Regions from separate parts of the Paenibacillus sp. FSL R7-0297 genome, predicted to be linked through region 2. Evidence: riboswitches for the same ligand, from Rfam matches in the RefSeq annotation. Region 2 holds a riboswitch; the other holds the start of a gene.
What was found. A riboswitch is a leader RNA that binds a small molecule or an ion and turns the genes downstream of it on or off. The one in region 2 is predicted to bind glycine.
Positions count from the first base shown of each region.

Region 1: it holds a riboswitch for glycine, as region 2 does, so the genes downstream of both, gcvT (glycine cleavage system aminomethyltransferase GcvT) here and MKZ24_RS05415 (amino acid permease) in region 2, are expected to answer to the same signal.

Region 1 is NZ_JBBPAQ010000001.1:1,722,075-1,732,959, reverse strand. Features, by position in the region: gene uvrB (excinuclease ABC subunit UvrB) at 26-2,017, opposite strand; gene MKZ24_RS07520 (flagellar motor protein) at 2,197-2,985, shown strand; gene MKZ24_RS07515 (OmpA/MotB family protein) at 2,982-3,875, shown strand; gene MKZ24_RS07510 (hypothetical protein) at 3,960-4,592, shown strand; gene gcvH (glycine cleavage system protein GcvH) at 4,679-5,071, opposite strand; glycine riboswitch at 5,256-5,351, shown strand; glycine riboswitch at 5,355-5,454, shown strand; gene gcvT (glycine cleavage system aminomethyltransferase GcvT) at 5,590-6,711, shown strand; gene gcvPA (aminomethyl-transferring glycine dehydrogenase subunit GcvPA) at 6,711-8,063, shown strand; gene gcvPB (aminomethyl-transferring glycine dehydrogenase subunit GcvPB) at 8,060-9,520, shown strand; gene MKZ24_RS07485 (helix-turn-helix domain-containing protein) at 9,639-10,445, opposite strand; gene MKZ24_RS07480 (hypothetical protein) at 10,662-10,885, shown strand, end outside.
Region 2 is NZ_JBBPAQ010000001.1:1,239,521-1,250,405, reverse strand. Features, by position in the region: gene MKZ24_RS05435 (DUF1304 domain-containing protein) at 1-67, shown strand, start outside; gene MKZ24_RS05430 (methyl-accepting chemotaxis protein) at 91-816, opposite strand; gene MKZ24_RS05425 (DUF4386 domain-containing protein) at 1,084-1,791, shown strand; gene MKZ24_RS05420 (Crp/Fnr family transcriptional regulator) at 1,748-2,344, opposite strand; gene MKZ24_RS05415 (amino acid permease) at 2,408-3,784, opposite strand; glycine riboswitch at 3,935-4,014, opposite strand; gene MKZ24_RS05410 (ABC transporter permease) at 4,261-5,241, shown strand; gene MKZ24_RS05405 (carbohydrate ABC transporter permease) at 5,256-6,170, shown strand; gene MKZ24_RS05400 (ABC transporter substrate-binding protein) at 6,241-7,836, shown strand; gene MKZ24_RS05395 (sensor histidine kinase) at 7,919-9,655, shown strand; gene MKZ24_RS05390 (response regulator) at 9,663-10,885, shown strand, end outside.

The DNA.
Region 1 (10,885 bases), 480 kb from region 2:
AAGTGTAAGTGCTGGCGGGGCCAGCTTACTCGGCCCTCAGTTCAAGCAACGCATCGCGCAGCTCGGCGGCGCGTTCGAATTGCAGGTTCTTGGCCGCGTCCTTCATCTCAGCCTCCAGACGCTGCATCAGGCTCTGCTTCTCTTTCTTATTCAGCTTGCCGCCGGCGCCGGTGAGGTAATCGGCCTTGGACTCGGCCACCTTGGTGGCCTCGATGATGTCACGCACTTTCTTATTGATTGTCGTTGGCGTGATGCCGTGCTTCTCATTATGGGCAATCTGAATTTCACGGCGGCGCTGGGTTTCGCTCATCGCCTTCTCCATGGAATCCGTAATACGGTCGCCGTACAGAATGACACGTCCATCAGAGTTACGGGCCGCCCGGCCGATCGTCTGAATGAGCGAACGCTCGGAGCGGAGGAAGCCTTCCTTGTCAGCATCGAGGATGGCGACAAGGGAGACCTCCGGCAGGTCAAGACCTTCTCTTAACAAGTTAATACCCACCAGTACATGGAACGTACCGAGCCGGAGATCCCGCAGGATGGCCATCCGCTCCAACGTCTTGATATCGGAGTGCATATAACGCACCTTAATCCCGATTTCCTTGAAGTAATCGGTCAGATCCTCAGACATCTTCTTCGTAAGTGTTGTAACGAGTACACGCTCATCACGCTCTACACGGTCACGGATTTCACTAATCAGGTCATCGATCTGACCCTCTGTAGGGCGTACTTCGATGATCGGGTCCAGCAGGCCGGTAGGACGGATAATCTGCTGCACCATAGTATCGCAGTGCTCCATTTCGTATGGTCCCGGTGTAGCAGACACATATACAATCTGGTTCACTTTCTCTTCGAATTCCTCGAACTGCAGCGGACGGTTATCCAGCGCGGACGGCAGGCGGAAGCCATGCTCCACCAATACTGTCTTACGCGCACGGTCACCATTGTACATAGCCCGGATCTGCGGCAGCGTTGCATGGGACTCATCAATAACAATCAGCATATCATCCGGGAAGTAATCCATTAAGGTATATGGAGTCGCTCCCGGCTCACGGAAGGTAAGCGGGCCGGAATAGTTCTCGATACCGGAGCAGAAGCCTACTTCCTTCATCATCTCAATATCATACCGCGTCCGCTGCTCCAGGCGCTGGGCTTCCAGCAGCTTGCCCGCATCACGAAGCACGGCCAGCCGTTCCTCAAGCTCCCGCTCAATGTTGATAATAGCTACACGCATTGTCTCTTCCTGGGTGACAAAGTGCGAAGCCGGGAAGATCGCGATATGATCGCGCTCGCCAATCAGCTCTCCTGTGAGAACATCAATCTCCGTAATGCGCTCTATCTCATCCCCGAACAGCTCCACACGAATCGCATGCTCCCCCTGTGAAGCCGGGAAGATCTCGACCACATCGCCGCGTACCCGGAACGTCCCGCGTACAAAGTTAATGTCATTGCGCTGGTACTGGATCTCCACGAGCCTGCTCAGAATCTGATTGCGCGGCTTCTCCATCCCTACCCGCAGTGTCAGCAGCATACTTCCGTATTCCTGCGGCGAACCGAGACCGTAAATGCAGGACACACTCGCAACAATAATAACGTCACGCCGTTCGAACAGCGAACTGGTGGCGGAGTGCCGGAGCTTGTCAATTTCTTCATTTATGCTGGAATCTTTCTCTATGAAGGTATCGGAGGAAGGAATGTACGCCTCAGGCTGGTAGTAATCGTAGTAACTGACGAAGTAGTCAACGGAGTTGCTTGGAAAAAATTCTTTGAACTCACTTGCCAGCTGCGCAGCAAGCGTCTTGTTGTGCGCAATGACTAGCGTCGGGCGGTTCAGTTTGGAAATCACTTGTGCGATGGTAAAGGTCTTGCCTGTACCTGTCGCTCCCAGCAGCGTCTGGTGCTTCTTGCCCTGCCGGATGCCGTCCAATAATTCTTCTATGGCATGAGGCTGATCGCCCTGGGGTGTATACTCGGACTCCAGTTCAAATGTCTTTGTACTGACGACAATATCACTCATTTGCCCGTCTCCCCTCTATCGTCTAAAATATGAATATATTATAATTGTGGCCCTAATGATTCCCCATCCATACCGTACTGAAAAATATGGAAGATAGGAATACACGTTCCCGTTTATTATACAGCGTTGACCAGATTGATGCAAACCATAATATATAGAAATTTAAGGAGCCTGAACTTATGGATATCACTTCAATTATCGGCCTGCTGGCAGGCATTGCCGCAATGATTGGCGGCTTTCTCTGGGAGGGAGGAAGCTTATCGGGCCTGCTGCAGCTGAATGCCGCGCTTATCGTATTTGGAGGTACGCTTGCCGCTGTACTCATCAGTTTCCCGGCCTCCAGATTACGCAGTGTCCCGGCGGCTCTGCGCCTGGCATTCGGCAGACATCCCGATACCACCCAGAAGAAGGCCGAAGAGCTGATCTCCATGGCTGCAATTACTCGGCGCGGGGGTGTGCTCGCACTGGAGAAGAGAGCGGAGGAGCACCCCGATACCTTTACCCGCGAAGGGCTGTTTCTTATTGTTGACGGCACCGATCCTGATCAGGTCCGGCAAATTCTTGAACTGGAGATGGACGCCAAGGAACTGAAGTATGAAGGTTATGCCAAAATTTTCGAAGCCGCCGGCGGCTATGCTCCCACTATGGGCATCATCGGCACCGTAATGGGGTTGATACGGGTACTCAGCAATCTGACGGACCCTTCTAATCTGGGGGCCTCGATCGCCGTAGCTTTTACAGCAACGCTCTATGGTGTAGCCAGTGCTAATCTTATATTTTTACCCATCGCTTCCAAAATCAAATCCCGCAGCCAAAGCGAACTGGGCAGCATGGAGATGCTGCTTGTCGGTATCCTGTCCCTGCAGAATGGGGATCATCCGCACCTGGTCCGCAAAAAACTGACCGCCTTTATTCCCGATGTCTCTCCGGGGCGCAGCAGCAAAAACAACCAGGGAGAGCCGCTATGAGACAAAGAAACCGCCGCCAGCGGCGTAATGGAGGTAAGGAGAGCAGGGACCGCTGGATGATTACCTATGCGGATCTGATTACGCTTCTGCTCATTTTTTTCATCATCCTATACGCCATGAGCAGTCTGGATACGCAAAAATATGCGATCGTTACCGGTTCATTATCTGATACCTTTAAGAGCGGCAGTTCTGTGCTTGAAGGCGGAAATGGAGTGCTGGATGGTAGTCAGGGGAACACCGGGGCAGCAGTCTCGAATGAACAAGAAGCAGGCGGAAGAACCGGTGGCGGTCTTTCTTCCGGGGGCAATGTGAAGGAGAATGGTTCGAACGGAACCGGGACAGGCACGGATACGTCCGGTCAAGAGGGGGAAACTGCAGAACACCAGCCTTCGGCGCGTGAGCTCGCTTTTCGTGAGCAGGAGGCCAAACTGGCCGCGCTTATGGGTGTAATCACCAAATACGTGGAAGATAATAACCTTGGCGAGCAGATCTTTGTAGCGGATAAACCGCAGGGCATTGCCATCACGCTTAGCGACCGTTTCCTGTTCGATGCCGGCAAAGCCGAGCTGAAATCACCTGCCCTACCGGCACTGCGCCAGCTCTCCGGCCTGTTCCGCGGAATCGGTGCCACGATCAGCATCGAAGGCCATACCGACAATGTTCCGGTAACCGCTGCTTCAGATTACACGGATAACTGGGAGCTATCCGGCGCCCGCGCACTCTCTGTACTGCGCTTCTTCCTGGATAACGAGGGGCTTAGCCCCGATACTTTTCAGTATGCCGGTTACGCGGATACCAGACCTGCCTACGATAACGCTACCGTTGAAGGGCGGCAGAAGAACCGCCGGGTTGAACTCATTGTCCTGCGGCAGCTTCAGGAGGAAGAATAACACGTATCTGCAAGCGAATCAGCTCAGAAATCTGCAGATGAGAAGGCACGGCAACCATTTGCTAGTATAAGGAGATTGAACGCTATGCAGACTACAAACGGAACGACACCGGATGCCACCCGTTTTCTCTATTTTCTGCGGCAGCTGGTTTCGCTGATCATGATTGTTTTTGCCCAGGGAATCATCACCTTCTTCATTGGTTTATTATCTGTATTTATGATGTTCTTCTCCTCCGATTACTTCTGGGGCGACCTAGCCCATGTGTATCCACCCGATAAACTGATGTATATAGGCATAGACTTCCTTATTGCCGGCGCAGCCTTTGCCCTGCCCTGGCTCGGGGTCTGGTGGATGCTCTACGGGCTGTCCGAGGATGGACGCATCCGCTGTTTCCCACTTCTTTTACTCTTTGCCTATCTGACATTTGTGATCCTCTTTCTGCAGATCAATCCGGTCTATAACCCGGAAGCCATGATCCCTTCCTCCGCCGGGGAATCCACCTTTCTGGTCTGTATGGGCATGTCTGCCGTGGTGCTTTTCCCGTTATATTCGGCCGGTGTGTATTACTTCGTACTTAAACCCAATACCCGTCCCAGAAAAAGATACCGGTTCCTATTGCTGTGCCTTATCTTTGCCGTTGCCGGTCTGGCTCTGCTGCCCGCCCTTTGGCACTTGGCGCCCAGTATTTATCCGGGGCTGCTTAGCTTTCCGGAGTGATACAGAAACGCAAAAAGACAGACCTCTCACATTAGTGACATCTAATGTAATAAGAGAAGCCTGCCATGTTCATCTGTTCGTAAAAACTATTCCCCAACCAATTCCTTATAAGCAGCCGCATCCAGCAGGCCCGATACTGCATCCGCGAACTCACCATCAAGCTCCAGCTCAAAAATCCAACCGCCGCCGTATGGCTGATCATTGATCAGCTCCGGGCTGGATTCGAGTGCGTCGTTGATCTTGGTTACCTTGCCGGATACCGGCGAGTACAGCTCCGACACCGTCTTGACAGACTCGATACTGCCTACGCTATCGCCCGCGGAAATGGCTGCGCCGACTTCAGGAAACTCAACAAACACGATGTCGCCCAATAAATGCTGCGCATGATCCGTAATTCCCACACGTACTACGCGTCCTTCACCCTGCTGTGCCCATTCATGCTCTTCGCTGTATAGCAGGTTGTTAAGCACTTCACTCATTTCCAAGCCGCCTCTTTTCCACATTTGGAGTTCTAAATTTAGTTATAGCCTAAGTTATCACCTTGCCTAATGTCAATATAACTGACAGGAAAATTAAATTTGTCATCTTTTTGACGTTTTTTGATTGACAGCGTGCTTGTAAACCCGGTTTAATGGAGTCAGTAGAAAAACATATAGTTTGCGAATGATGGCATAGGGAGAGACTGACCCTCAGGGGCAGCGCCGAAGGAGTAAGCCCGGGATGGGTGAATCTCTCAGGCAAAAGGACCTTTGCCGGACGCATCTCTGGAGAGCATCCACAGCCTGGACAACAGGAAACGGATCACCAACGGGGAAACCTGCGGGCAGGATAGCAGGGTAACTCTCAGGTACAAAGGACAGAGCGAAAGTCAATTTATGCGTTAGTGCATAATGGCTTTCGCCTGTCCTTTTTTATATTTTTAGCTGAAACAGATACTGCGCTTATAAGGCGGCATTACCGTTTCTGCTTACATGTAAACAGACTAAGGGGTGACACGATGGAGTCTTTGAGAAGAACGCCTTTTTATGATCTCTATGCCGCTTATGCGGAGTCCAGATGCATTGATTTCGGCGGCTGGGAGCTGCCGGTGCAGTTTACTGGCATCGTTAAGGAACATGAAGCAGTCCGCCAGCAGGCCGGACTGTTCGATGTATCGCATATGGGTGAATTCATGGTTGACGGCAGCGGCGCTGAAGCCTTCCTGCAGCAGATGACCACCAATGATGTCAGCCGCCTAGCAGACGGCGCTGCGCAGTATACCCTGATGCTCTATCCGAGCGGCGGAGTGGTTGACGATCTGTTGGTGTACCGCCTGGGCCATGAGCGCTACATGCTCGTCGTGAACGCCTCCAATATCGATAAGGACTTCCAGTGGCTTGCGGAGCATCTCACCGCTGAATTCAGCGGTGTCAGCCTGAAGAATGTCTCTGATGAGACGCTGCTGCTCGCTCTGCAGGGTCCGCTGGCTGAGACGATTCTGGCCGAAGTTACCTCTGCCCCGCTTGCAGAGCTGAAGCCCTTCCACTTCATCGAACACGCCGAGGTCTGCGGCGTAACTGTACTGCTCTCCCGTACCGGCTATACCGGTGAGGACGGCTTTGAGCTGTACGCCCCTGTCGATACAGCTGCCGCCCTCTGGAACGGCCTGCTGGCCGCAGGTGCTGCGCATGGACTGACTCCCGCCGGACTCGGCGCACGCGACACGCTCCGCTTCGAGGCCAAGCTGCCGCTGTACGGCCAGGAGCTCTCGGCGGATATTACTCCGCTCGAGGCGGGAGTCCAGTTCTTCGTGAAGCTGGACAAAGCCGATTTTCTAGGCCGCGATGCCTTGCTGAAGCAGAAGGAAGCCGGCCTGCCGCGCCGCCTGGTGGGACTTGAAATGATCGACCGCGGCATTCCCCGCTCCCACTATCCCGTGTATGCGGACGGTGTGAAGATCGGTGAAGTGACTACCGGTACACAATCGCCGACACTGAAACGGAATCTCGGACTTGCCCTGCTGGATGCTGCCTATACGGATATAGGCACAGAGGTGTATGTGGAGATCCGCGGCAAGCAGCTTAAGGCTGCCGTGATCAAAGCCCCATTCTACAAAAAGAGCCAAGGAGTGAAGCCGTAATGAAGCACCGCTATTTGCCTATGACGGAGCAAGACCGCGCTGAAATGATGGAGACTGTAGGAATCCAGTCCATCGACGAGCTGTTCTCCGATATCCCGCAGGCCGTCCGTTACCAGGGAACAATGCCGATGTCCGGCCCGCTGGATGAGTATGCGCTGCTGCGCCATATGAAGGGTCTGGCGGACAAGAATGCCGACTTTGATACCCATGCGAGCTTCCTTGGCGCCGGATTATATGATCACCACGTTCCGGTTGTTATTAACCATGTTATTTCCCGTTCGGAATTCTATACCGCCTACACCCCTTATCAGCCGGAGATCAGCCAGGGCGAGCTTCAGGCGATCTTCGAATTCCAGTCCTACATTTGCGAGCTGACCGGCATGAAGGTTGCCAATGCCAGTATGTATGACGGCGCAACTGCCTTCTCCGAAGCAGCCGTTCTTGCCGCGGGTGCCACCAAACGCAAGAAGCTGATTGTCTCGCGTACAGTTCATCCTGAAGCCCGCCAGGTGCTGCGCACTTCCGCCAATGCCTGGGGCCTGCAGATCGTGGAAATCGATTATGCAGACGGTGTAACTGACCTCGGAAAGCTGGCGGAAGCGATCGACAGCGATACTGCCGCCGTCCTGGTCCAGTCCCCTAACTTCTTCGGCGGCATCGAGGATCTGCGCCAGATTGAGCCACTGATCCATGCGGTCAAGGGCCTCCTCGTGGTCAGCGCGAATCCCATTGCACTCGGCGTGCTGGAAACCCCAGGCAAGCTGGGCGCCGACATCGTAGTCGGCGACGCACAGCCGCTGGGGATCGCCGCATCGCTCGGAGGACCAACCTGCGGATTCTTCGCGGTTGCTGAACCGCTGATGCGCCGCATGCCGGGCCGGATCGTCGGCCAGACCGTTGACCGTAACGGCAAACGCGGCTTCGTCTTGACTCTGCAGGCACGTGAGCAGCATATCCGCCGCGAGAAGGCGACATCGAATATCTGCTCCAACCAGGCGCTGCTGGCGTTATGCGCTTCCGTCTACTTGTCCGTGATGGGCAAGGAGGGCATGCGTGAGGTTGGCGAGCTGAACATCCGCAAGAGTCATTATGCCGCAGGAAGGCTGGCTGAAATCACCGGTGCAGAACGCGTCTTCACAGCCCCGTTCTTCAATGAATTTGTCCTGAAGCTCCCGGAAGGGAGCAGCGTCAGTGAAGTGAACTCCAAGCTGCTGAAGGCAGGTTATCTGGGCGGCTATGATCTGGGCCGCGAGTATCCCGAGCTGACCGGACATATGCTGGTTGCCGTGACTGAGAAAAGAAGCAAGACCGAAATTGACGAATTCGCCACTGCACTGGAGGGCTGTATATGAAACCGGAACAAACCCTGATCTTTGAATTAAGCCGTCCTGGCCGCTCGGCTTACTCATTGCCGCTATGTGATGTGCCTCAGGAAGAGAGCATCAGCTCACTGATTCCTGAGGGCTTGCTCCGCAGCGAGCCCGTAGTGCTTCCGGAGGTATCCGAAGTGGATGTTATCCGCCACTATACCGCCCTGTCCCGGCGTAATTTCGGGGTCGATAACGGCTTCTATCCGCTAGGCTCCTGCACGATGAAATATAATCCGAAGATCAATGAAGATGTCGCCCGCTTCCCGGGACTCGCCAAGATCCATCCGTACCAGCCGGAAGAGAGCATCCAGGGTGCGCTTGAGCTGATGTATACGCTGCAAAAGGATCTCGCCGGCCTGACAGGCATGGATGCCGTCTCCCTGCAGCCTGCAGCTGGTGCCCATGGCGAATGGACCGGCCTGATGATGATCCGTGCCTACCATGAGAGCCGCGGCGAAGTCCGCACCAAGGTCATCGTGCCGGATTCCTCGCACGGTACCAACCCGGCCAGCGCCGCAGCCGCCGGACTCGACACCGTCACCATCCCTTCCAATGATAAGGGAATGGTCGACCTCGAAGCACTGAAGGCTGCGGTCGGCAGCGACACCGCCGCGCTGATGCTCACGAACCCGAGTACACTCGGACTGTTCGAGACGCAGATTGTAGAGATCGCCGCGATTGTCCATGAAGCCGGCGGACTGCTCTATTATGACGGAGCGAACTCCAACGCCATCATGGGCATCACCCGCCCGGGCGATATGGGCTTCGATGTGGTCCATCTCAACCTGCACAAGACAATGAGTACTCCGCACGGCGGCGGCGGCCCGGGAGCCGGACCGGTCGGCGTGAAGGCGAAGCTGATTCCTTTCCTGCCCCAGCCGTCGGTTGTGCAGAACGAAGACGGCAGCTTCTCGCTTGACTCCGGCGGGCCGCAATCTATTGGCCGCGTCAAAGCCTTTTATGGCAACTTCGGGATTCTCGTCCGCGCTTACGCCTATATCCGTACCTACGGTCCGGACGGGCTGCGTGAGGTATCCGAGAATGCTGTGCTGAACGCCAATTACATGATGCACCGTCTCGCGCCTTATTTCGAAATTCCATTCCCGGGTGTCTGCAAGCATGAATTCGTCATGTCCGGCAGAAACCTCAAGCAGTATGGTGTTCGTACCCTGGATGTAGCGAAACGGCTGCTCGACTTCGGCTACCACCCGCCGACTGTGTACTTCCCGCTGACTGTTGAGGAATGTATGATGATCGAGCCGACTGAAACCGAAAGCAAGGAAACACTGGACGGCTTCATTGAGACGATGATTCAGATCGTTAAGGAAGCGCAGGAGACACCTGAGGTCGTTATTAATGCACCGCATACCACGGAGATCAGCCGTCTGGATGAGACCCAGGCCGCGCGGAAGCCGGTACTGAACTGCTCCTGCGGCTAAACCCCACTGACGGCAACGCGCAGGCGAAATAACTTCACCGCAAATAAATAGCCGGGCAAGCGATACGCTAGTATCACTGCCCGGCTATTCTTATGTATATATAGGCTTTGCGCGCCTTCTATGGCGTAAGCCGTTTGACGAACTGGAAGCGGTCATTCACCCGCATTTTACTGTAGATACTCTTCAGCATATTCCGAACCGTGCCTTCACTGATGCCCAGATCACTCCCGATGTGCAGCGCGCTTTTCTCAAGTAACCATAGCCGTGCTACATCCTGCTCCCGCGCTGTCAGCTTATATTCCTGTAAAGTCGCTTCCAGGCGGTATTGCTGCATCTCCGGGTTCTTCTCCATCCACTTCTCCATAATATTCTCGGCAATCTGCTGCACGAACGGAATCGCGAATTCAATCGGTTCTCCTCTATTAAAAGAAATGTCCACATATCCGAAGACAGTATCCTCATTCTGCAGCGGAGCACACACACAGTTCCAGTTCTGGAAGGCCTGGTCGGAATGCTCCGCTCCCCGCACTACCCCGATGCAATTCATCTCCATGGCCAAGGATACGGCATTCATGCCCGAGCGCTGCCTGCATAAGCTAACCCCCGGACGCAGCTCCGCCTGTTCCATCTCCTCCCGGGTAACCGGAGAAGAACAGACCAGCTCCAGAATGGTACCCGCCTTGTCCGTCAGGAATACAACATAAGGAATAGAGAGCAGCTGGCTTAATTTATTCATTTCACTGCGGATGGAAGATATCATGGCTCTATGATAGATGTGCTCTTTCGATTCTTCTGGAAAAGAAACCCCGGACTGCCCGCTATGTAATTCGATTTGCTGTGCATCAAGCGGCCGGAAAGCTTCAAGCTGCTGTGCTTCCAAATCTCCGGGCACGCTCCATGCTCTCGATTGTTCAAAGATTCTCACGACGATCAGCCTCCATTATTACCCTATCCTACTACAACCGATTTTAAAATAATGTATTATAACATACAATCACGGAATAAAGAACATTCAGCATTGGACCTGTAAATGAATCTGCAAGCGCTGTAAAATAGAAAAATCTGCAATCAAAATTCACAAGTGAAGACGGCTATATTGTCCTGTAATAAGGACCTTACCGTTTCAGTAAGGAGGTTCTACATGCTTCGCATCGGCTATATCTCGGTATTCCTGAATCTGGCAACCGCTATGGTATCGTTCATGCGCTTCGGCAATAATGATGCGCTGGCGATCATGATCAGCTACACACTAATGTTCTTCCTGGGTTACAGGCTGCTCCGCTCCAAAAGCAATCTGGCCCTAATCCCGCTGCTAACAGTCAGCTGCTCCTTCCTGATGTACAACGTGGTCTATGTTCTATTGAA
Region 2 (10,885 bases):
CATTCTTTTGGTTCAAGGCCTCCCGGCCTTCATTGCTCTGCTTGCCGTTGTTCTGGCGAATCTGTAATTATTAGAATGGCCGCTCTTCCCTCACAGCTTCTGTGCGAACTGGTTCAGCTGCTCGGACATCGTCCGGATCTCCTCAATGAAGCTGGAGATTTCATTCGTTGAAGCAGCCTGCTCCTGCCCGACTGACGCAATCTGATGGATGGATTGGCTGATCTGCTTCATCGCGGATTGGATCTCCCCCAGGGTATCCCGGATCCGCTGCGCGGACTGCTCGGTTTCCTTCGAGAATTTGCGGATTTCTTTCGCTACAACATCGAATCCCCGCCCCTTTTCCCCGGCGTGGGCGGCCTCAATGGCTGCATTAATCCCGAGCAGATTCGTCTGGTCGGCGACCTTTCTGAGGACAGCCAGCACTTCATCGCTTTTTTTGACACTTTCGGCGGTCGTTTCTGACTGGAGCAGCAGCTTCTGCGAGTAATCGGCAAGCAGTCCCGAGCCCTCTGCCACATGCCCAATCCGGGCATGTGCCTGATTTAGGGAGACGGAGATCTGATCGGCGATTTCGCGCAGTTCGGTCTGTCTGCGGACCTGGATACAGACCGCCCCGCAGACGCTTCCATCCTCTCCGTGTACCGGAAGAACCGTCCCGGCGAATTCATACCCGTAGTACTCCTTAGGGACATTAGCTTTCGAGAATTCATCATTTCTCAGCGCATGGTACAGAGGTTCGTCCGCGAGAATTATCTGCCCTGCCCGAATTCCCAGATCAATGGACGTACCAGGGAAATACGCGATGAACTTCTCCACATCACAGGGCAGCAATAGATACGTCGTAGGGAAAGGCAGCTTTCAGGATCGGCGCCAGGTTCACTATATCTTCAAAGGAGCGGATAATGTTCTTCATGGATGTGGGTTCTCCTTTATTAATCGCTTCGACATTTTCCAATGACTATCCTTTATTCAAAAACTTAATATTTAAAATTAATCATGCCCTCTTAACTTAAGTCAATGAAGCCCTGCAGGCGCCTTAGTACAATATAACCACAATCAATAATCAATCAGGGGGTTATGTTAATGTCTGCTGCAGTGGCTCGAACCGGGGGAATATCCCTCATTGTAATGGCGGTTGCTGCCGCGCTCTCGTACGGATATGTCCATGGGAGTCTGGTAGTGGATGGAGATGCCGCTGCAACCTTCGCCAATCTTCAGGCCTCTCCGTCGCTGTTCAGGGCCGGGATTCTGGGCTGGGTACTGATTATGGCCTGTGATGTGGCAGCTGCCTGGGCCTTATATCTGGTGCTGAAGCCTGTGCATCCGGGCTTGTCCCTGCTGGGAGCATGGCTGCGCCTGGCTTATACGGCAGTGTTGGGGATTGCTGTCTCCAGTCTGATCATGGTATCACTTCTTACCGGTAACAGGGAGGTTGCGCTTTCCGGTTTCACACGAGGGGAGCTGCAGGCCGAGGTCATGCTTATTCTTCATGCTTTTGAAGCGGTATGGTCGGCTGGTTTAATTCTGTTCGGGGGGCATCTGCTGATTATCGGTGTGCTGGCGATATGGTCGGAGAATATTCCGAAGCCCATCAGTGTGCTGCTGCTGCTGGCAGGCTTCGGCTATATTGTGGTTCATCTGTGCGGCACACTTGTGCCCGGGTATGTGGAATTCCTTCAAATTATCAAATGGGTGTTCATGCTGCCGATGACCGCAGGGGAGCTGGGGCTTGGCATCTGGCTGCTGTTCAAAGTCCCGGCTGCGCGTGTTCGCGCTCAAGCCGCTTCTTAATCCGGCTGAGCGACTCCGGTGTCATCCCGAGATAGCTGGCCAGCTGATGCTGGGGGACGCGGCTGATCAGGCTGGGCCTCCGATGCAGCAGTGCCTTGAGTCGGTCTTCGGGGGATGCCGCAATGAAGGCGGCGAATTCCGCCTGCACCTGTCCGAAATTCTCCTCGATCATCCGGCGTGTCATCAGCTCCAGCTGCGTGTGTCTGGCGTACATTTCCGTCTCGGTATTCAGCGCACCGACAACCAGTACGCAGTCCTCCAGGCAAGTCAGGCTATATTCTGACGAGGCCTCCTCTTTATGCGCATTGAAGATAGCGATCGCCTGCTCCTCTGTGTAGAAGTTCGAGGTGATGTCGCGGCCTGTAACGTCTACACTATGCTGCCGCACACAGCCTTTTAACACGAAATAGCAATGACCGGGAACCTCACCCTGCCTAAGCAGAATGGTTCCCTTGCTGTATTCCTCGACAAGAATCTCATCCAGAATAGCCTGCTGCTCCTCTTCGCTGAGGGAGGTCAGCCGGGTCATATATTGGAGCAATCTATGCTTCATGTTTCGGATTCCTCCTTATAACGCTGCTGACAACATGTCAGTAGCGTTTGAACATTCTTTCACTCATGTATTGATTATACTAACTTCCGCATCACTTTTCTCCTTCTTGCTCCGCATGGAGTACAGGACGAACAACAGAATGAACCATAGAGGCGTACACAGCAGCGCCGGACGGGTCTCATCTGCGAACAGCATAATGATCAAAATGGCGGCAAACAACGTTAAAACCGCATAATTGATAACAGGTGTGAACGGTGCTTTGAATTTGGACGAGGCATGTAAGTCCGGGCGGTTCTTCTTATACTTGATATGACATACGAGCACAACACCCCACACCCAGATGAAACAAATGGCGCTGATCGTTGTAACGATGCCGAACGCTTGGCCTGGAATAAGCTTGCTGAGCAGCGCCCCGGCCGATATTACAAATGTAGAAATAAATAATGAGTTCGCGGGCACATGATTTCGGTTCAGCTTGCCGAGCTGCGGGGATGCCTGATCTCTTCGGCTCAGATTATACAGAATCCGGCTGGTCGAGAACATCCCGCTGTTGCAGGCGGAAGCCGCTGAGGTTAAGACGACGAAATTGATAATGCCCGCAGCAACTGGAATCCCGACTAGACTGAAGGTTCGCACAAATGGACTTTCAGCCGCACTGAGCTGGGTCCACGGGTTAATGCACAGCAGCACGAAGAGCGCGCCCACATAGAAGAAGAGAATCCGCAGAGGAATCTTGTTAATCGCCGAGGGGATATTTTTCTCCGGATCCGCTGTTTCTGCGGCTGATACACCCACAAGCTCCACACCGACATAAGCGAACACAACCATCTGGAAGGAAAATAAGAAGCCCTTAACACCGTTCGGGAACACGCCCCCGTGCTCCCAGAGATTGCGAACGCTCACCGATCCTGCATCCGTCTTGAACCCGATGACCAGCAGAATGATTCCCAGGCCGATTAAGGCAAGAATCGTGACGACTTTGATTAGGGCAAACCAGAATTCGAGTTCGCCGAAGCTTTTGACCGTGAGCAGATTGAGTCCGAGCAGAATGATCAGGCAGATCACGGCCGGTACCCACTGCGGAATATCGAACCAGTACTGCACATAGACGCCCACCGCAATCACATCGGCCATCGCCGTCATAATCCAGCAGAACCAGTAGGTCCAGCCCGTAATGAACGCAGCCCGGGGCCCCAAATAGTCTTCAGCAATGTCCGTAAAGGATTGATATCCCGCTTTGGAGAGCAGCAGCTCACCCAGCGCCCTCATCACAAAAAACACGGCAATCCCCACGAGTAAATACGTGATCATAATGGACGGGCCGGCCTGCTGAATCGCTCTGCCCGATCCCAGGAATAACCCTGTGCCAATCGTGCCGCCGATAGCGATCAGCTGTACATGCCGGTTCGCCAAATCTCTCTTTAATTCTGTCTGTGCCATTGCCTTTTTCCCCCTTAATGTGTACAACGCTATGCTGCCAAATAACATAAAAAAGAGATTGGATGTCATCCAATCTCCCGGTTCATAAGAATATCAAAATAAGCTACCTGCGCTGCTGACCGTAAAGAATCGGCATAACAAATACAAATTCCGTACTCTTCTGTCCTTTTGCCTGAGATTGTGAACCCTTCGGCGCTGCGGTCTCCCGCAGTCTCTCCAGAAGCTGCTCCTGCTATAGTGTGATCCATAGCAATCATAGCCCGTGTGATGTATTAAATTGGTGAAGCGTTAATGCATTCTGATATTCTAACATATTACTCGGCATGTGAGAGATATTCTGTGAAAAAAGTCGCAATGTTCAAGAGTTCAACATGAGGTAACTTTTGAATAAACGGGGTCATCTGCAAGAGAGAATTCGTATCTGCTCCTCTACTATAATAAATTCATCCAGATTATGTAGAGCGAGGTTAGAACCAATGGCAAATCCTTCAACCGTAAAAGCTTTGACCAAGCAGCCCCTTTCACAGCAGCAGGGCAGCTTTGGCCGTTTGCTGCGGAACATTGTGAAATACCGGGTGCTGCTGCTCATGCTGCTGCCAACCGCCATTATTTTTTTCATCAACTGTTACATCCCGATGTTCGGATTATTCATTGCTTTCAAGAACATCAACTATGTTGACGGCATTATGGGCAGTCCATGGGCGGGACTCGACAACTTCCGGTTCCTCTTCGCCACATCCGATGCCCTGCGCGTGACCATTAACACCATCGGCTACAACGTTGTCTTCATTATCTCAGGGCTCATCCTCTCTGTATCCCTGGCCATTGCGATCAACGAGGTTCGCAGCAAGCTGGCCTCCCGTTTCTTCCAGACTGTTATGATTATGCCGAATTTCTTGTCCATGGTTGTCGTCAGCTTCATAGTCTACGCCTTCCTGCACCCGGAGTACGGCTTCCTGGTCAAGCATATTCTGCCCTTGTTCGGCCATTCCTCAGTCAATGCTTATATGCATCCCAATGCATGGCCCTATATTCTGTGGCTCACCAAGATGTGGCACTCGATCGGCATCGGCAGTGTCATCTATCTGGCCGCGATCACCGGCATCAGCGAGGAGCTGTATGAAGCTGCGGTGGTGGACGGCGCCAGCAAGTGGCAGCAGATCACCCGAATTACGCTGCCGCTCCTTACGCCTATCATGGTCATTCTCACCATTCTCAACATGGGCGGTATTTTCCGCTCCGACTTCGGGCTGTTCTACCACGTTACGCTGGACTCCGGTGCGCTGCGCTCTACTACGGATGTCATCGACACCTATGTGTATCGGGGCTTAATACAGCTTAATGATCTGGGTATGTCCTCTGCGGCGAACTTTTATCAATCCGTCATCGGCTTCTTCCTTGTTATCGGGGCGAACAGTCTGGCCCGCAAGCTGAACCGCGATACGGCACTTTTCTAGAACGGAGGATCTTAATGACTACTGCAACCCGAACCCGCGCCTATCCCAAAGGCTCCAAGAGCGCCCAGATTGTGCTGAACATCTTCTTCACTGCCTTCAGTCTGGCCTGCATCCTGCCTATTCTGCTCATTGTCGCCATTTCCTTAACCAACGAGAAAACGTTAACGCTGCAGGGGTATAAATTCTGGCCCGAGAAGATTGACCTGACCGCTTACCAATATCTGTTCAACCATTCGCAGACGCTGGTCAAAGCTTATGGAATCAGCCTGACCGTTACGCTTACCGGAACCCTTCTGGCAGTACTATTGATTGCTCTGTACGCGTACCCCCTCTACCGGAAGGACTTTCCCTTTAAAAAGGCTTTTAGTTTCTACCTGCTGATCACTATGCTGTTCTCGGGAGGGCTTGTCCCTTTCTACCTGCTGTACGTTAATTATTTGGATCTGAAGGACTCGCTGATTGCACTGATCCTGCCCGGCCTCTCCAACGCATTCTATATTTTCATTGCCCGCACCTTCTTCCAGCAGACGGTTCCCGAAGAGATGATAGAATCCGGCAAATTGGACGGGGCTTCGGAATGGCGGATTTTCTTCCAGCTGGTGCTTCCGATCTCGCTGCCTGTTCTTGCCACCGTTGGTCTGTTCACTACACTGACGTATTGGAATGACTGGTTCAACTCCATGCTCTTCATTAATGACACGGACAAGTACTCCCTGCAATACGTCATGATTCAAATGATTCGTCAGGCCGAGTTCTTCAAGAACCAATTGGCGGGAAGCGGTGTAGCCCTGCTCGTACAAGAGTCGGTTCCGACCGAAAGCCTGCGGATGGCCATGGTGGTGGTGTCGATTGGCCCGATCCTGTTCGTCTATCCCTTCTTCCAGAAGTACTTCACCAAAGGCCTTACTATAGGGGCAATCAAAGGCTAACCCGGTCTGACTCTGGCGTAAATGCCGGTTAGAATATATGATCTAATTATCATTGAGGAGGTTCATACAAATGAGAACAACCAGAAGCTCTGGCGCGGTGTTTGCTGCTCTGACCGCCGTGATACTGGGCATTACCGGGTGCGGCGGCGGCAATTCTAACGCTTCCACCCCGTCCAAGGCAGAATCGACAGCAGAGGCCACAGCGGCCGGAGGCACGGAGGGCAGCAACCCCGATATTTCAACGTACCGGAAGTTAACCGTTTACACGGTTGGGAACTTCCCGCAGAATGATACCAAGGCGGTTGTGGAGGAGATCAATAAATATCTCAAGGAAAAGATCAACGCCGAGATTGACTTCCAGGGACTCCCTTGGTCCTCCTGGGCCGAGAAGATGGCGCTGGCTTACCAATCCGGGGAACAGGTGGATCTGACCTTTGCCCCTAACTGGGCGGATTTCGCCAACAACGTAGCCAAAGGCGCATTCCTGCCGCTTGATGATCTGTTATCCAAGTATGGACAAGGCATCAAGGAGACCCTCGATCCCCGTTTCCTTGAAGGCGGAACGGTAGACGGCAAAATATATGCGATCCCCACCAATAAGGAAATTGGCGAGAGCCATACCATTATGTTCCGGAAGGATCTGGTCGATAAATACGGATTCGATGTGAATTCTATCCAGACGCTGGAGGATCTGGAGCCATGGCTGCAGACCATCAAGGAGAAGGAACCGGCCATTGCACCGATCTGGCTCTCCGGCAGCGGCTCCGATACGCTTGGCTACTTCGACAAAACCAAAGAGAGCATGAAGGAAAACTTCCGTTATGAGCTGGTTGCAGGCGCTCCTGCTGGTATCGTTCTCGATACCAAGACCGATAAGATGGTTATCAGCTCCATGGAGTCCGACACGGCCATCTACCGGATGAAGCTCTACGGCGACTGGTTCAGCAAGGGGTATATCAACAAGGATGCCGCAACGACCAAAACCAGTACTGAAGACGCTTTCAAGGCAGGGAAAACCTGGATGAAATTCGGTTCAGACAAACCGGATTCCGACAAGGAAGATTCCATCGCCACCGGCATTGAGCTGGTGAAGCTGAAGGGTAATGAACCCGAGATCAGTACAGCCAGCGTCAGTAACTCTATGATGGCCATTGGACGTACCTCCATTGATCCGGAGCGGACGATGATGCTGCTGAACCTGCTGCATACCGACCCGGTTCTGGTCAACCTGATTGACTTCGGCGTAGAAGGCCGGCAGTATGTTAAGGTGGAAGGCAAGGATAACTTCATCAAGCTCCCTGACGGCATTGCTACCCGTGCCGATACAGGCTGGGCGCCGGGCATTGAATGGATGTTCGGTAACCAGACCATAACCTATCTGTGGGAAGGCGAAAATGCCGATAAATGGGAGAAGTTCAAGGCCTATAACGAGAGCGCCCATAAAGTGAAGTCCTTCGGCTTCAACTTCAATACCGACGCTGTCAAAACACAGGTCTCCGTGGTCAGCAATATTATCAAGGAATTCCGCCCGCTGCTGGAAACGGGCAGTCTGGGTGTAGACAAGGTGCTTGAGGAATATAATAAGAAGCTGAAGGCCAACGGAATCGAAGAGATCCGTGCCGAGGTTCAGAAGCAATATGACGCCTGGAAGGCCAAACAATCCTAAATAAATAGGCTCGGGGGAAGGACGCTTTCTGTCCCTCCCCTTTCCTGCTGCCGGGGCGCAAATGTACCTGAGGGGTGAGACTGTGAAATTATCATTGCGATTCAAAGTGAGTGCACTTGTCTTACTGCTGGTCACGCCGCTGTTCCTCTTCCTCTCTTATACCAATATCTATTCCACCAACATTGTCCGGGAGAAGGTTGCGAAGTCCGCTTCGGATACACTGACCCTTCACTTAGGTACACTCGATGAGCTGCTGGAGCAGACCAGCCATTATCTGCTGCGTACGGCCAATGAGAACATGCTGCTGGAGCTGTATTCCGACAGCGGCCCCGACAGTGTCAATTATTATCTGTCCATCCGCAAGCTTATGGACCAGTGGTATAGCGATGTCAGCTACTACACCATCATCCGCAGTGTGTTCGTCTACCATCAGGACCGGGAGGAGTTATTCCTCAGCAGCCAGAGAGAGTATTATCAGGAGAAAGAGATGATTACTTCCGGACTGTCCTCGCGCCTTAAGACTCCTAATCTTCAGGCTTCCCTGAAGTGGGAGACCGTGACCATTGGCGGAGAGCCCGTGTTATTCAAGGTACTGCCGGACAAGAGCGGACGGCTCCTGATGGGGGTTCTGGTCAGCATTGACTCCCTGGCACAGCCTTTGACCCAGCTAGAGTCTACAGGAGGCAGCGAACAGATCGGCATGGTCAGCAATGACGGCAAATTGTTATGGGGCCAATTCGGTGATGAGGATCTCGCACTCATCCGCAGACATCTCGATAATCCTGCCCATCCCGTGGATGCGTCAATTCGTCTCAGCAACGGCAATCATTATCTGCTGATTGACAAGCCTTCACAATATTCCAATCTGAATGTCTTCATTCTGCTGGATGAGAAGTCCATTCTGGACGAGCTGCCGATCTTCCAGCGGATCATCAAAGTCATTCCTATCGCTATTATTATCATCATGGCCATCCTTCTGGCTCTGCTCAGCCGGCTTGTGTTCAAGCCCATCCAGCAATTGACCAGCGGAATGCGCATCCTGGGGAAGGGACAACTGGAATACCGGCTCAAGGAAGGCAATAGCAGGGAGTTTCAGATTATTACCCAGCAATTCAACCAGATGGCCGAGCAGATCGGCAATCTCAAGATTGATGTGTATGAGGAGCAGATGAAGGTGCAGCAGGCGGAACTCAAGCACCTTCAGGCACAGATCAACCCCCATTTTTTCATGAACTCCTTGAATATCGTCTTTCATCTGGTAGAGCTTAAGCAATATTCGCTGATCAAAAAAATGATTGGACATCTGGTCTCCCATTTCAGATTCATTATGAATACCAATGACACCTGGATTCCACTCCTGAGCGAGTTAAATCACATTCAAAACTATATTGAGATTCAAATGGTCATGTATCCGAACAAGCTGTCCTATCAGGTTCAGCTCCCCAAGGAGCTTGAGTACACACTCATTCCGCCACTGCTGATTCAGCCCTTTGTAGAGAATGCCATCAAGCATGGTTTCATCAACAATACCAAGCCCTTTAAGGTTGGGATCACGGTTTGTGAAGAAACCCGTGAGAACAGCGATTCCTGCATTGCCATTCAGATCAGGGATTCCGGGCCGGGCTTCTCCGCACACCAGCTTGACATGCTCAATCTTGGCTTGTATGAGAAAAAACCTACAGACCGTCATCTGGGCATATGGAACGTATACAGACGGATGCTGATGTTCTATAACAACCGGGCAAGGCTCACCTTCCACAATGCTCCTGACGGAGGAGCGGTTGTGGAGATCAGGCTGCCCGTTCAAAGGGGGCTGTGATGCTCGTATGTACAGAGTTCTAATCGTCGATGATCAATATTTCGCCTTGCTTGGACTGCAGCAGGGTGTGAACTGGAGCGCTTTGCAAGTAGAGGATGTCTGTCTTGCGGAGAATGTGGATCAGGCGATTGCCTGCCTGGAGCAGCAAACCGTAGATTTGTTGATCTGCGATATCGAAATGCCCGGGAGAAGCGGCTTGGAATTGCTGGCCTGGGTCAAACAGTACTCTCCCGGTACGCTGACGATTATGCTTACTTGTCATGCCGATTTCGAATATGCGCAGCGGGCCATCCACCATGGGGCATTTCATTATTTGCTGAAGCCCGTAGATTACGGGGAATTAATGAAGGTGGCAAGCACAGCCCTGGCTGAAATCAATAAACAGAAGGAACAGCAGCAGTTCGAAGCGCTTATCGGGGATTACCGGAGGAAATGGGAGCATCAGCTGCCGTTGCTGGTGGAGCGGTTCTGGCAGGATATTCTTAGCCAGCGGGCAGCCCCCGCCCTGGAATCGTTGCAGATCTCCGCAAACACCTACGATTTAGATCTGCAGCCGGACGACCGTTACTTCATCGCGTTGTTAGGTCTGGAGCAATGGAAGGAGAACCTCAGTGCACGGGATGAGACCATCATGGAGTATGCGCTGCGCAATTTGGCAGAAGAGCTGCTGCTAAGCGGGCTGGAAGGCACTGTGCTGCAGGATCAGATAGGCCACAACCTGGCGGTTATCTACGTGAGAGGCGACTTGAATGCTGTCCGGCACACGCTTAAACAGAACTGCCAGACCTTCCTGGATACCTGCGAGCGGCTGCTGCATTGCTCCTTGTCGGTCTACATCAGTCCAGGCGTATTACTGCCTGAGATCTTGAGTGCTTACACTTACGTCACCGAACGGGAGCAGGGCAATCTAAACCGTTCGCGTCAAGTGTTCGGGCCTGATGATTCCGCGTATGCTAAGGATAAACCGCTGGATGCCTTGCCGCTGGCAGCTCCCATACATTTATTCGGGGAGTGGGCGACCATCCTGGAGCTTGGCGAGCTGGAGGAGCTGGAGCGCCGCGTCACGCTATGGTTCGTAAATATCGGGCCTGACCGCTGGACAAGCGAGCTGCACCGTCAGCTCATCCACGGCATTCTCTTCATTCTCCATACTGTTCTGGCCAAAAAAGGCTTATCTGCACACGCCTCTGCGGAGCTGAAGACGCTGATGGATAAGGAGAACTATCCGAA